Regions from separate parts of the Microbulbifer pacificus genome, predicted to be linked through region 1. Evidence: predicted binding sites of a transcription regulator. Region 1 holds the regulator's gene; each other region holds the start of a gene.
What was found. The regulator LexA, encoded in region 1, represses DNA repair genes until DNA is damaged. The targets are predictions, from matches to a motif close to ACTGTNTNTANANACAGT.
Positions count from the first base shown of each region.

Region 1 (3,198 bases):
CACCCAAGAAGGCGGCAGCGAAAAAGGCCCCGGCCAAGAAAGCGACCGCGAAAAAAGCGGCGGCCAAAAAGGCACCTGCCAAAAAATCGCCGGCGAAATAGGTAGCGCAGTGAGCAACCCCTATACCGGTATTGTGGTTTCCGCCCTGCGGAAATCCGAGCTGCTACTGCAGTCCCTGGAAGTTCGTGAAGCCGAAAGCAATCCGCTACTCCAGGCAGCGCTGCTTGAAGGCACGCTGCTGCAGCTGTGGCGGGCGCATCGCGCATTTCTGGCAGAGCAGGGTCACCAGCTGCAGTTGGGTTTCAAGCCCGCTGGCGAGCCGGACACGGCACTCCGGCTTCAGGAGATGGCAGCCGCGCGGGGCAAGTTCAGTGCCGAGGTGGCTGAACTGGTCGGGCTCGAGGAAAATCCAGACAGCTGGTTCAATGCCATGGCCCGCTGCTGGCAAGGGCTGTGGCGCCCTGCGGGCGGCGCCCAGGAGTCTGGCGCCGCCAACAGCGGCGTGCGGACCCTGATTCCCCTGCGTCAGCTGGATAGCAGTTTTTCTGCCAGCCTCGACAGCGAGAGTCTTCGGCACTGGCATCGCCAGCTCAATGAGCTGGTGGTGCGCCAGCGCGCCCAGGGCCAGGAGTGGTAGAGCGGTGGCCTGCCATCGCGCCTGTCCTTGTCTGGCCGCTGATGATTCACTGTTCCCTGTGTTACACTGCCGTCAAATCACGCTGTAACTGGAGAAGTGAATGTCCTCTGAGACTTACGAAATCATCGAGTTGTCCAATGGTGATGTGGCGTTGCGACGCGCCGGTCACAAGGGGGACCCGCTGGTGCGTATCCATTTCTCGGATGAAAGCCTGGAGTTTCTGCGCGAGCACAAGATTGCCATTGCCCGCGCCATGCTGGAGGCGGGTATCGAAGCGGTGCAGGAGATCGGTACTTTGGAGCCAGAGCCCTTCGAAGAGGATGAGCTCGAGGCTACCGAACACACCATTCACTGACGGGTGAAGTGTTCGGCACCTAATTCGATAGGAAAAGCCAAAGCAAATAAAAACGGGGCTCAGTGAGCCCCGTTTTTATTTGCTGGTGTCACAGCCGAGCGCTGCTCACTTTACCCATCAATAGGGGTTCTGGCGAATCACGCCCACTGCCAGACCTTCAATGGCGAAATTCTTATCACGCATATCCACTTCAATAACGTCAAAGTCCTCATTTTCTGGCAGTAGCTGGACCATGGCCTGGTTGCCGCGACGCTTGAAGCGCTTGACGGTAACTTCATCTTCGATCCGGGCCACCACAATCTGGCCGTTGCGGATATTGTCGGTGCGCTGTACCGCGAGCAGGTCGCCGTCGAAGATGCCCGCGTTTTTCATGCTCATGCCGTGCACTCGCAGTAGATAATCGGCCGGAGGATGGAAAAATTCCGCGGGAATTTCGCAATATTCCTCGATATTTTCTTCCGCCAGAATCGGGTTGCCGGCAGCGACGCGGCCGACGATGGGCAGACCACTCTGGTGGCCGGGAATACGAATGCCACGGGAAGCACCGGCCACCATTTCAATTGCGCCCTTGCGCGCAAGTGCTTTCAAATGCTCTTCCGCCGCATTGGGTGAGCGGAAACCCAGTTCCTGGGCAATTTCGGCTCTGGTGGGCGGATAGCCTGTTTCATCCAGATAAGATTTGATCAGTTCCAGTACCTGGGCCTGACGAGCGGTAAGGTTTGTCATGGGCGCTTCCTTTTGTCTGTATTTATATACAGTTGCTGGGATTATATACAGATTTTCCTGCCGCGCAATCCAGGGGGCTGTTGCGTCAGTACTGCTAGACTTGAGGTGACCGGCGAAATCTAAAATCTGGTTCAAACCAGGTCTGCCGGGTTCGCTGTCACAATAAGAAGGAAGCGAAAGGGAGCAGGCATATGCTGGATGCAAAGATGCCGGAAGCGTGGCGTGTACTGCGTATTCAGTCGGAACTCGTTGATGGTATTGAGCGGCTGATTACCCTTAAAGGTGCCGTGACCGTATTCGGCAGTGCCAGGTTCCCGGAAGACGCGGTCGAGTACCAGCAAGGGATGCGCCTCGGCGAGCTACTGGCCAGCGAGGGCATCCCTGTCATTACCGGTGGTGGTCCGGGCATTATGGAGGCATGTAATCGCGGTGCCTTCACCCATGCCGGCGCCTCCATCGGCCTGAATATTGAGCTGCCATTCGAGCAGACGCCCAATCCGTATCTGGATATCCGGCTGAATTTCCGTTATTTCTTCGTGCGTAAATTCATGTTCATGAAGCACGCGGTAGGCTTTATCGCCATGCCCGGAGGCTTCGGCACCATGGATGAACTGTTTGAAGCCCTGACTCTGGTGCAGACGCAAAAAGTTAGGCGCTTTCCCATTGTGCTCGTCGGCAAGCGCTACTGGTCTGGATTATTGGACTGGCTGGTGAATACTGTGCTTGAGCGCGCTTGTATCGACGCCGCTGATCTGGATTTATTCAAACTGGTAGATACCGTGGATGAGGCGGCGGAGATCATCATCGACTACATTCGCCATCGCGAGGATTGAACAAGAGCGTGTTTCGCCAATGTTCTTGCGCCTCAATACTCAGCGCCATTTTCATGGCTGCAGCACTACGCTATCGATGACCATCACCGGGCGGGCGTTTGGCTATTGCGCAAATTCCCCTTGGGCTGAAGTAAATCCTACTTACTTGCTTTCGTCGGTGCCGGGAAACGCTTCGCCTTCAAGGCGGTCTATCGCGGTTTGCGCGGGCGAAAAAATCGGGCTGGTAAACCCGGCATCCTCATCGTCCTGCATTTCTTTCGCCCAAGTGCCATAACCGGCGTTAGCGTCTTCTGGAGCTGCGGCGCCAATAATCGGTAACTGCGGCCAGCTGTGAAAATCTATCTCATCCAGCGTACCGTCGAGATACTGGATCTCGATGGTGCGGGATGGCTGGTCCACGGCGACCACTTCAAACAGGTCTCCACTGTCGAAATTTTCGAACCAGCTGCCGATTTCCGGTGCGATTCTCGCCATGGCATGCCTCCTGTTGTTTATCAATGCTAGGAGCCAATCACTGGCCTGTATTTCCAATCTAGCGTGCGTGGAGTGAGGCTGGTAACCGGGGAGTCCGATATTTGTTAAATAGTGGACAGCGTGTGACCTGGGTGGCGGTTTGGGGATGTGAGGGCCACCGACGCACCAGCGCG
Region 1 covers NZ_CP137555.1:4,089,644-4,092,841, forward strand. The annotation lists gene topA (type I DNA topoisomerase) at 1-101, shown strand, start outside; gene R5R33_RS17290 (DUF6586 family protein) at 110-637, shown strand; gene R5R33_RS17295 (hypothetical protein) at 738-992, shown strand; gene lexA (transcriptional repressor LexA) at 1,110-1,718, opposite strand; gene R5R33_RS17305 (LOG family protein) at 1,910-2,551, shown strand; gene R5R33_RS17310 (DUF6763 family protein) at 2,693-3,025, opposite strand.

Region 2 (3,198 bases), 1.1 Mb from region 1:
GCCCTGCTCCTTCTTGAACTGCTCGGCCAGGTAATCGATCAGGCGCAGGTCGAAGTCTTCACCGCCGAGGAAGGTGTCACCGTTGGTGGACAGCACTTCAAACTGCATTTCGCCGTCGACATCGGCAATTTCAATGATGGAGATATCGAAGGTACCGCCACCCAGGTCGTATACCGCGATGGTGCGGTCGCCACCCTTCTTGTCCAGGCCGTAGGCCAGCGCAGCCGCGGTGGGCTCGTTGATGATGCGCTTGACGTCCAGACCGGCAATGCGGCCGGCGTCTTTGGTGGCCTGACGCTGGGAGTCGTTGAAGTAGGCCGGTACGGTGATTACCGCGGCATCTACTTTCTCACCGAGGAAATCTTCCGCGGTTTTCTTCATCTTTTTCAGCACTTCGGCAGAGATCTGCGGCGGTGCTTTCTTGTCGCCTTTTACCTGTACCCAGGCGTCGCCGTTGTCGGCTTCAACGATGGAGTAAGGCACCATCTTGATGTCTTTCTGTACCACATCGTCCTTGAACTTACGGCCGATCAGGCGCTTCACCGCGAACAGGGTGTTGGTCGGGTTGGTAACTGCCTGACGCTTGGCGGACTGGCCTACCAGAACCTCGTTGTCGTCGGTAAACGCAACGATGGACGGGGTAGTGCGATCGCCTTCCGCGTTCTCAATAACGCGCGCCTTGTCACCATCCAGTACCGCTACACAGCTGTTGGTGGTACCCAGGTCGATGCCGATGATTTTTCCCATTGGTCTGTATCCTCTTTGCGGCGCACGCCGGTTCTGTACTGTTTTCCGGAACCCGGCGCTGCGCGGTTGTATTCGGTTGCTTCTTATATTGGTGCCGCCGTTTCGTTTTCAAGGGCGGCCGTCAAACTGAATCAGGGTGCCTTACTGACCACCACCATCGCCGGGCGCAGCAGGCGGCCGTGCAGACGGTAGCCCTTCTGGAACACGTCGAGCACAGTGTTCGGCTCCACGTTGCCATTGGGCACCTGGGTCATGGCCTGGTGCAGTTCCGGGTCGAAAGGCTCGCCCGCGGGGTCAACCACCTCAACGCCGTTGCGGGTCAGGGTGTCGAGGAAGGACTTGCGGGTCAGCTCGATACCTTCCACCACGGCCTTGTGTGCCTCGTGCTCGCTGTCGATGGTGGCCAGGGCGCGGTCCAGGTTGTCGACTACCGGCAGCAGGTCCTTGAGCAGTTTTTCCACTCCGAACTTGTGCGCCTTTTCCACATCCATTTCAGCGCGGCGGCGGGCATTCTGCACATCGGCCTGGGCGCGCAGCACCATGTCTTTGTGCTCGGCCAGCTGCTGGTGCAGTGAGGCGATCTCAATCTCCTGGGCACTCTCTACCGCGAGTTCTTCCTGCAGAACCTCTTCCGCCGCATGCTGTTCTTCCGGGGTAGGGATCTCGACTTCGGCGGTCTCGATGTGCTGTTCTTCCTGTTGGTCTTCGCTGCGCTCTTTGGCCACTGCTCTCTCCGTCTGTGCTCGTCGGCTTGCTGCCAGTTGGATCAAAATCGGTAAAACGCCGGCGAACACCGGCAATGCAGGGGTATATGGGGGCACTCCCGCGCACTTCAAGCGCCGGAGGGCACCATCAAACGGCTACCCGCAACCTTTTCATTGGCATCCTTCGGGAAGGCAGCTGCCAGAGTAAGGTGGCGATACGGGGACCGCGAAAAACGATTGCATCGCAATCTACGCCCGGGGTGATTGAAAATTCTCCGCCAAATACTGTATAAACAACCACTATCAACAACCACCAAGCACGATCCCATGTTGCTGCATCTGTCTATCAGTCAGTTCACCCTGGTCGACCAGCTGGAGCTGGAATTCGGCCCCGGCACCAGCACCCTGACGGGCGAAACCGGCGCCGGTAAATCCATCACCCTGGACGCCCTCGGCCTCGCCCTCGGCGACCGCGGCAATGCCGAGCTGGTGCGGGCCGGCGCACAGCGCGCCGACATCCACGCCACCTTCGATATCAGCAATCACCGGGACGCCCGCGACTGGCTGGAAGAGCAGGAACTGGACGCCGGGCGCGAGGTGATCCTGCGCCGCACCATCGGTGCCGACGGCCGTTCGCGCGCCTATATCAACGGCCAACCGGTGACCCTGCTGCAACTGCGCGCCCTCGGCGAGCAGTTGATCGACATCCACAGCCAGCACGAACACCAGTCGCTGCTGAAAAAGGAAACCCACCGCCGCCTGCTGGACGAATACGCCCACGCCGAGGCGCAGTCCGCCGAAGTGCGTATTCACTTCAAGACCTGGCAGGACCAGTACCGCCGCTACCGTAAGCTGGCCGACGGCGCCGAGGAAACCCAGGCCCGCCGCGACCTGCTGGAATACCAGCTGCAGGAACTGGAGCAGTTGAACCTGAAGCCGGGTGAACTGGACGAGCTGGAAAGCGAACAGCGCCAGCTGGCCAACGCCGGCGATATTCTGAACGGCAGCTACCAGCTGGCCGCGCTGCTGAACGGCGGCGAGGGCGACATCGCCGAGCAGTTACACCGTGCCCTGCACCTCGTCAGCGCCATGCCCGAGCAGACCCAGGCATTGATGGACGTGGCGCAGATGCTCGACAGCGCCCGTATCCAGATAGACGAGGCCGCCAGTACCCTGTCGCGACATATCGACCGTTTTGAAATGGACCCGGAGCGGCTGGCGGAGGTGGAAGAGCGCCTGTCGGCGATCTACTCCATCGCCCGCAAGCACCGGGTACAGCCGGACCAGCTGCCGGAAGTACAGCTGCAGTGGCAGCAGGAGCTGGACGAAATTGGCGCACCGGATGCGCTGGACAAACTGGCCGGGGAATGTGAACGGCTGGAAAAGGCCTTCCGCGCCAGTGCTGGCAAGCTCAGCAAGCTGCGTGCCGCCGCGGCCAAGAAACTCGCGGAGGCAGTCAATGCCCAGCTGGCGGACCTGGCAATGCCCCACGCGCGGGTAGAACTGGCGCTGACCGAACTGGAAAAGCCAGCCTCCACCGGCCTCGAGGAAGTGGAAATCCTGATTGCCACCAACCCGGGCCAGCCCGCGCGCGCGCTCGGCAAGATTGCCTCCGGCGGCGAACTGTCGCGGGTCAGTCTGGCCATCCAGGTGGTCACCGCGCAGACCTCCCGCACCCCCACCCTGGTGTTTGACGAGGTGGACGTGGGCATCGGTGGCGCCACCGGCGACGTGGTCGGCAAGCTGC
Region 2 covers NZ_CP137555.1:3,020,798-3,023,995, reverse strand. The annotation lists gene dnaK (molecular chaperone DnaK) at 1-747, opposite strand, end outside; gene grpE (nucleotide exchange factor GrpE) at 879-1,472, opposite strand; gene recN (DNA repair protein RecN) at 1,779-3,198, shown strand, end outside.
Region 2: recN (DNA repair protein RecN) is a predicted target of LexA. The motif match lies at 1,736-1,753, and genes of this name have one in related genera.

Region 3 (3,198 bases), 860 kb from region 1:
ACGGACAACCTATGATCGACTGGTCCATCCTGGCACTGTTCATTCCCACGTTTTTCTTTGTCTCCATCACCCCGGGGATGTGCATGACCTTGGCGCTCACCATGGGCATGACGTTCGGGGTGCGCCGCACCCTGTGGATGATGCTTGGTGAACTGTGCGGCGTTGCGACGGTAGCCATCGCAGCGGTGCTCGGGATAGCGGCGTTTATGCTGAAGTACCCCACCGCGTTCCAGGCGTTCAAATATTGCGGCGCCGTGTATCTCGCCTATCTGGGCGTGCAGATGTGGCGGGCGAGGGGGCGCGCCGTGCTGGTAGAGCCGAGTGCACAGGGGCAGCCGGTGATGTCCGCCACCTCCCTGATAGCACAGGGATTTGTTACCGCGGTGGCAAACCCAAAAGGCTGGGCGTTTTTTATCGCGCTGTTGCCGCCGTTTATCCGGCAGGATCAGCCCCTGCTGCCTCAGATGAGTATCCTGCTGGCGATTATCTTGTTGCTGGAGTTCATCTGCCTGCTGATCTACGCCGGCGGTGGTCGCAGCTTGAGCCGGCTGTTGCATCGGGGTGAGAATGTGCGGTTGATGAACCGGATGGCTGGAACCCTGATGCTGGGCGTGGGCGTTTGGCTCGCGCTAAGCTGACAGGACCAGCGCGGATTTTTCGCAAGTGGCCGGTGACCGGGAAAAGACTGAGGAGCAGACTATGAGTTTCGGAAAATGGATGGTGGCGATGGTGGCACTCACTGCACTGGTTTGCACCGGTTGCGATGATCGCGGTGCGAGGTCCCCGGAGCCGAGTAAGGTGGAAAGCAAAATGACGCCCAAAGATTCGAGCAGCGAAGACGTGAGCACTGAGACCTCTGTGCCGGCATCCCCCCAGAGCGCTGGGCCCCAGGGGCAAGTCACCGACACCCTGTGGGTGATGGAATCCCGTGGAACCAGGCAGTGCGAAGGCGGCGGCCTGACGGTTGAGCAGAGCCGCGGCAAGCTGGTGGATAGCGGCATCCAGGTGGTGGAATCCCGCTGTGGGGTGCGCACGGATCGTATGTATCCCCAGGTGTGCGGTGGTGCCACCGGTGACATCCTGCTGCACCGTATACCCACGGGCATGTTGGATGCCGCGCTGGAACTGGGGTTCGACCCGGTGGGCAATGTGAGTTACCAGTTTTCCAGTTGCGCGCCCAAGCCGGGAACCGGATCTGGCCGCAGCGAAATCTGACCCACAGCGATTGATCCGGGGGGGAATAGGGTGGTCGATATCGATCTCGATCTCGATATTTACGGTCTGGCAGAAGCGTTGGGTCGTGAGTTACAGCGACTGAAGTGGCGGGTGACCTCTGCGGAGTCCTGCACCGGAGGCGGCGTTGCCGCCGCCATCACGTCAGTACCGGGTTCATCTGCCTGGTTTGATGGGGCCGTGGTGTCATACGCAGACCGCATCAAGCGGGATTTTCTCGGGGTGGACCCGCGAGACCTGGAGCTGTTTGGCGCCGTCAGTGAACCGGTGGTGCGGCAGATGGCAGTGGGCGTGCTGAGCCGACTGGATGCCAATCTCGCCGTTGCCGTCAGTGGCATTGCCGGGCCGGATGGCGGCAGTGACGACAAACCTGTGGGAACCGTCTGGATCGCCTGGGCCCACGGCGTGGGGCAGGAGCCGTTGCAGGCGGACGCTCGCTGTATGCATTTTCATGGCACCCGCGGTGAGATTCAGGAGCAGACGGTGGCCGAAGCGCTGCGGGGCCTGTTGTCGATTGCCGAGGCCCATCGCAAATAATTTCCCCTCTAGACGTTCCCGGTGGATTTTGCCGACCGGGAACCACCTATTCCGGATTACTGGTTGCTTATACAGTAATTTTTCTCTAAGCTCCCTCCCCATAACCAATCTTCACGTACACGGGAAAGGTCATGGATTCCAACAAAGACAAGGCATTACAGGCAGCGCTGTCTCAGATCGAGCGCCAGTTTGGCAAGGGCACCGTCATGCGCATGGGGGAAAAGGGACGCGAGCCTATCCCCGCTATTTCCACCGGCTCACTGGGCCTGGATGTGGCCCTGGGTATTGGCGGTCTGCCCCGCGGCCGTATTGTTGAGATCTATGGCCCGGAGTCTTCCGGTAAAACCACGCTCACCCTGCAGGTGATTGCCGAAGCCCAGCGCAAGGGTGGTACCTGCGCCTTCGTGGATGCGGAACACGCGCTGGACCCGATCTACGCAGAAAAGCTCGGCGTCAATGTCGATGAGCTGATCGTGTCCCAGCCGGACACCGGTGAACAGGCGCTGGAAGTGGCGGATATGCTGGTGCGCTCTGGCGCGGTAGACGTGCTGGTTGTGGACTCCGTGGCGGCGCTGACCCCGCGTGCGGAAATCGAAGGCGAGATGGGCGACTCCCATGTCGGTCTGCAGGCGCGCCTGATGTCCCAGGCACTGCGCAAGCTGACCGGTAACATCAAGAATACCAACACCCTGTGTATCTTCATTAACCAGATCCGTATGAAGATCGGTGTGATGTTCGGCTCCCCGGAAACCACCACCGGTGGTAACGCACTCAAGTTCTACTCTTCTGTGCGCCTCGATATCCGTCGCATCGGCTCCGTGAAGGAGGGCGAGGAAGTCGTCGGTAACGAGACCCGGGTAAAAGTGGTCAAGAACAAGGTGGCGCCGCCCTTTAAACAGGCGGAGTTCCAGATCATGTATGGCGAAGGTTCCAACCTGCTGGGCGAGATCATCGACTATGGCGTCAAGCTGGGCCTGATCGATAAAGCCGGTGCCTGGTACAGCTACAAGGGCGACAAGATTGGTCAGGGTAAGGCCAATGCGGCCAAATTCCTGAAGGAAAACACGGATATCCGTAATGAAATCGAAACCCAGCTGCGTGCCCAGCTGCTGGGTGAAACCGGCGCTGCCCAGCCGGCGGCAGTGGAAGCCGCGGAAGACTGATTTTGTCTTTTCCGCAGTTTGATTCCGGCGGCTCGCATGGCGGGCTGCCGGAGAGTGATTCCTCTTCCAGTCTTTCATCTCCGGTGGGTTCCACCGAAGCCTTCCAGGCGCTGTTCACCGCTGCGCTCGACCTTCTCTCCCGCCGCGAGCACTCCTGCCAGGAGTTGCGCCGGAAGTTGCAGCCCAAGTACCCCAACGGCGATTTCGACAGGCTTTTAGCGCGGCTACAGGAACTCAATTACCAGTCCGATCGGCGCTTTGCCGA
Region 3 covers NZ_CP137555.1:753,326-756,523, reverse strand. The annotation lists gene R5R33_RS03415 (LysE family translocator) at 12-638, shown strand; gene R5R33_RS03410 (hypothetical protein) at 700-1,215, shown strand; gene R5R33_RS03405 (CinA family protein) at 1,246-1,770, shown strand; gene recA (recombinase RecA) at 1,902-2,933, shown strand; gene R5R33_RS03395 (regulatory protein RecX) at 2,936-3,198, shown strand, end outside.
Region 3: recA (recombinase RecA) is a predicted target of LexA. The motif match lies at 1,829-1,846, and genes of this name have one in related genera.

Region 4 (3,198 bases), 1.8 Mb from region 1:
CTTCCTCCATGCGTCCGGGCTCCTGCGCGGACATCTTGTGCGGGAACAAGTTTTCTTCCACCCCGGCCATGAATACCAGCGGGAATTCCAGGCCCTTGGCCGAGTGCAGCGTCATTAGCTGCACCGCGTCCTCGAACTCGTCCGCCTGGCCCTCGCCGGCGTCCAGTGCCGCACTGTCGAGGAACTGGTTCAGCAGCGGCACTTCCTCTTCCTCCACCACTTCGCCGTCGGCGTCGGTGGCCTGGGGCGCACCATCGAAGGCGCGGCAGGCGCTGACCAGCTCCTGCAAGTTCTCCACCCGGGTCTGGCCTTTCTCGCCTTTTTCCTTGCTGTGGAAATCCATCAAACCGGTCTGTTCGATGGCCATCTCGGCGATATGGTCGAGGGTCTTGTCGATGCTCTCTTCTTCCAGCGCATCGATCAGACTGAGGAAGCCCGCCAGCGAACTGCCGGCGCGGGCCGCCAGCACTTTCTGCTGCAGCATCTTCTCCGCCGCCGCCCACATGGAACTGCCATGCTCGCGCGCGAACTCGCGCACCATATCCACGGTGCGCGCGCCGATGCCGCGGGTCGGGGTGTTTACCACCCGCTCGAACGCGGTGTCGTCATGACGGTTGGTGAGCAGGCGCATGTAAGCGAGCGCGTTCTTGATCTCCAGGCGCTCGTAGAAGCGCTGGCCGCCGTAAATGCGGTAGGGCACCTGTTCCCGCAGCAAACCTTCTTCCAGCACCCGTGACTGGGCGTTGGAGCGGTACAGGATGGCGACGCTGTCGCGGCGGTTGCCGTCGCGCACCCAGTCGCGGATACGCTCGACGATAAAGCGCGCCTCGTCCTGCTCGTTGTACGCAGAGTAGAGCGCGATGGGCTCGCCTTTCTCGCCCTCGGTCCACAACTCCTTGCCGAGGCGGCCGGTGTTGTGGGCAATGACCGCGTTGGCGGCGTTGAGGATGGTGCTGGTGGAGCGGTAGTTCTGTTCCAGGCGTACCGTCTGCACCGCTTTGCGGTCCAGCTCGAAGTGCTGGATGTTTTCGATCTTGGCGCCGCGCCAACCGTAGATGGACTGGTCGTCGTCACCAACGGCGGTGATATGGCACTCGTCGCCGGCCAGCAGGCGCAGCCAGGCGTACTGGATCGTATTGGTGTCCTGAAACTCGTCGACCAGGATGTAAGGAAAGCGGCGGCGGTAGTGGGCGAGAATGCCGTCGTTATTCAGCAGCAATTCGTGGGCGCGCAGCAGCAGCTCGCCAAAGTCGACGAGACCGGCGCGCTGGCAGGCCTCTTCGTAGGCGGCGTAGATACGCACCATGGTCTGCAGCCAGGGGTCGCCACTCAGCTGGATGTACTGGGGGCGCAGGCCTTCGTCTTTCTGTGCACCGATCCACCACTGGGTCTCCCGCGGAGCCCACTTCTTATCATCGAGCCCCAGCTCGTTCTGCACCCGCTTGATCAGGCGCAGCTGGTCGTCGCTGTCGAGAATCTGGAAATTCTGCGGCAGTTTGGCTTCCTGCCAGTGAGTGCGCAGCAGGCGGTGGGCTAGCCCGTGGAAGGTGCCCACCCACATACCGAAGGTGTTTACCCCCAGCAGCTCCTCGATGCGCCCGCGCATCTCGCGCGCGGCCTTGTTGGTAAATGTCACCGCCATGATGGAGTAGGGCGATGCGCCCTCGACCATCATCAGCCAGGCGATGCGGTGCACCAGCACGCGGGTCTTGCCCGAGCCGGCACCGGCGAGAACCAGTTGGTTACCCGGCGGCGCGGCTACGGCCTCGCGCTGGGCGTCGTTCAGGGGGTCTAAAAGTTCAGATACGTCCATGGGCGGCGATTGTATCAGAGGAAAGAAAAGGAACCTGTTTATATGAACAGGTTTTTGATGACCAACTGAACCCGGATGCGAGGGGCCTGATGCCGGGTACGGCTTTGCGAGACCGTCTGCGGCCTGGATGGCCGCAGCCGAGCCCCCAGGGATGGGTTGAGGGGGGGCGCCTAGCTCGTGTCCCGCAAAGGCAAACCCGGTAGCAAGCCCGCCACTGCGCCTCCTACAACGTCCATCAGCGCTCGCCAGCATCCCGCCATGCCGCTAAACTGCACGACTTGAACCAGAGAAGGTAATGTCGTGAAGCCAGCGGAAGTCACGCAGAAAATCAGCGAACAGCTGAGCTCCATGCGCAAATCTGAGCGCAAGGTTGCGGAGTATATCCTCGCCAACCCCGGCGAAATCATTCATATGCGCATCGTCGACCTGGCCACCGAAGCCCAGGTGAGTGAACCGACGGTCGTGCGCTTCTGCCGCGCCGTGGGCTGCTCCGGATTCCAGGAATTCAAGCTCAACCTCGCCCAGCAGCTGGCCTCCAGCCCCAGCTTCGGCCAGATCGCGGTCACCGAGACCGATACCATCGCCGAGTACAAGCGCAAGGTGTTCGACTCCACCGTCGATACCCTGCTGAACGTGCGCGACAAGATCGACAACCGCGCTCTGGAGGCGGCCATCACCGCCATCGCCGCTGCCAAACGCGTCGAATTCTTCGGTTTCGGCGCCTCAGGTGCCGTAGCCGCCGACGCCAAACACAAATTCTTCCGCCTGCAACTTGCCGCCGCGGCCCACTCAGACCACCACATGCAGAGCATGTCCGCCATGGGCATGGAGCCGGGCGACGTGGTGGTGGCCATCTCCCAGAGCGGACGCACTTCCTCGCTGCTGCGCTCCATGGAAATGGCCAAGGCCCAGGGCGCCACGGTGATCGGCCTGGGCCCCAGCGGCTCGCCTGTGACCCGAAAGTCCACCATTCCACTGGAGGTGGACGTGGAAGAGGACATCGAGCTGTACACGCCGCTGTCCTCGCGCATCGCGCATCTGGTGGTGATCGACGTCCTCGCCATCGGCGTGGCACAGCGCAAGGGACCGCAGCTGCAGGAGCACCTGCTAAAACTGAAGAAGGGGCTGTACAACCTTCGCGAGGAAAAACACTGATCAAGGCGCGATATGCAGGGAAGCAGCGACGAACAGCCGGAAAATTTCTCTGACGCCGAGAGTCTCGGTGCCACCGAGAGGCGCCTGATTCTCACCGCAGCCCTGATCCAGGGGCTTGCGCTTTACGCACTCAAGTTTTTCGCCGCTGTCGACACCTGGTCGCCGGTGTGGCAGTACCTCTGTTACACCCTCGCCATCACCATTCCGCCGCTGGTGATCGTCACCATCGC
Region 4 covers NZ_CP137555.1:2,254,948-2,258,145, reverse strand. The annotation lists gene uvrD (DNA helicase II) at 1-1,813, opposite strand, end outside; gene hexR (transcriptional regulator HexR) at 2,114-2,968, shown strand; gene R5R33_RS09745 (DUF4153 domain-containing protein) at 2,981-3,198, shown strand, end outside.
Region 4: uvrD (DNA helicase II) is a predicted target of LexA. The motif match lies at 1,847-1,864, and genes of this name have one in related genera.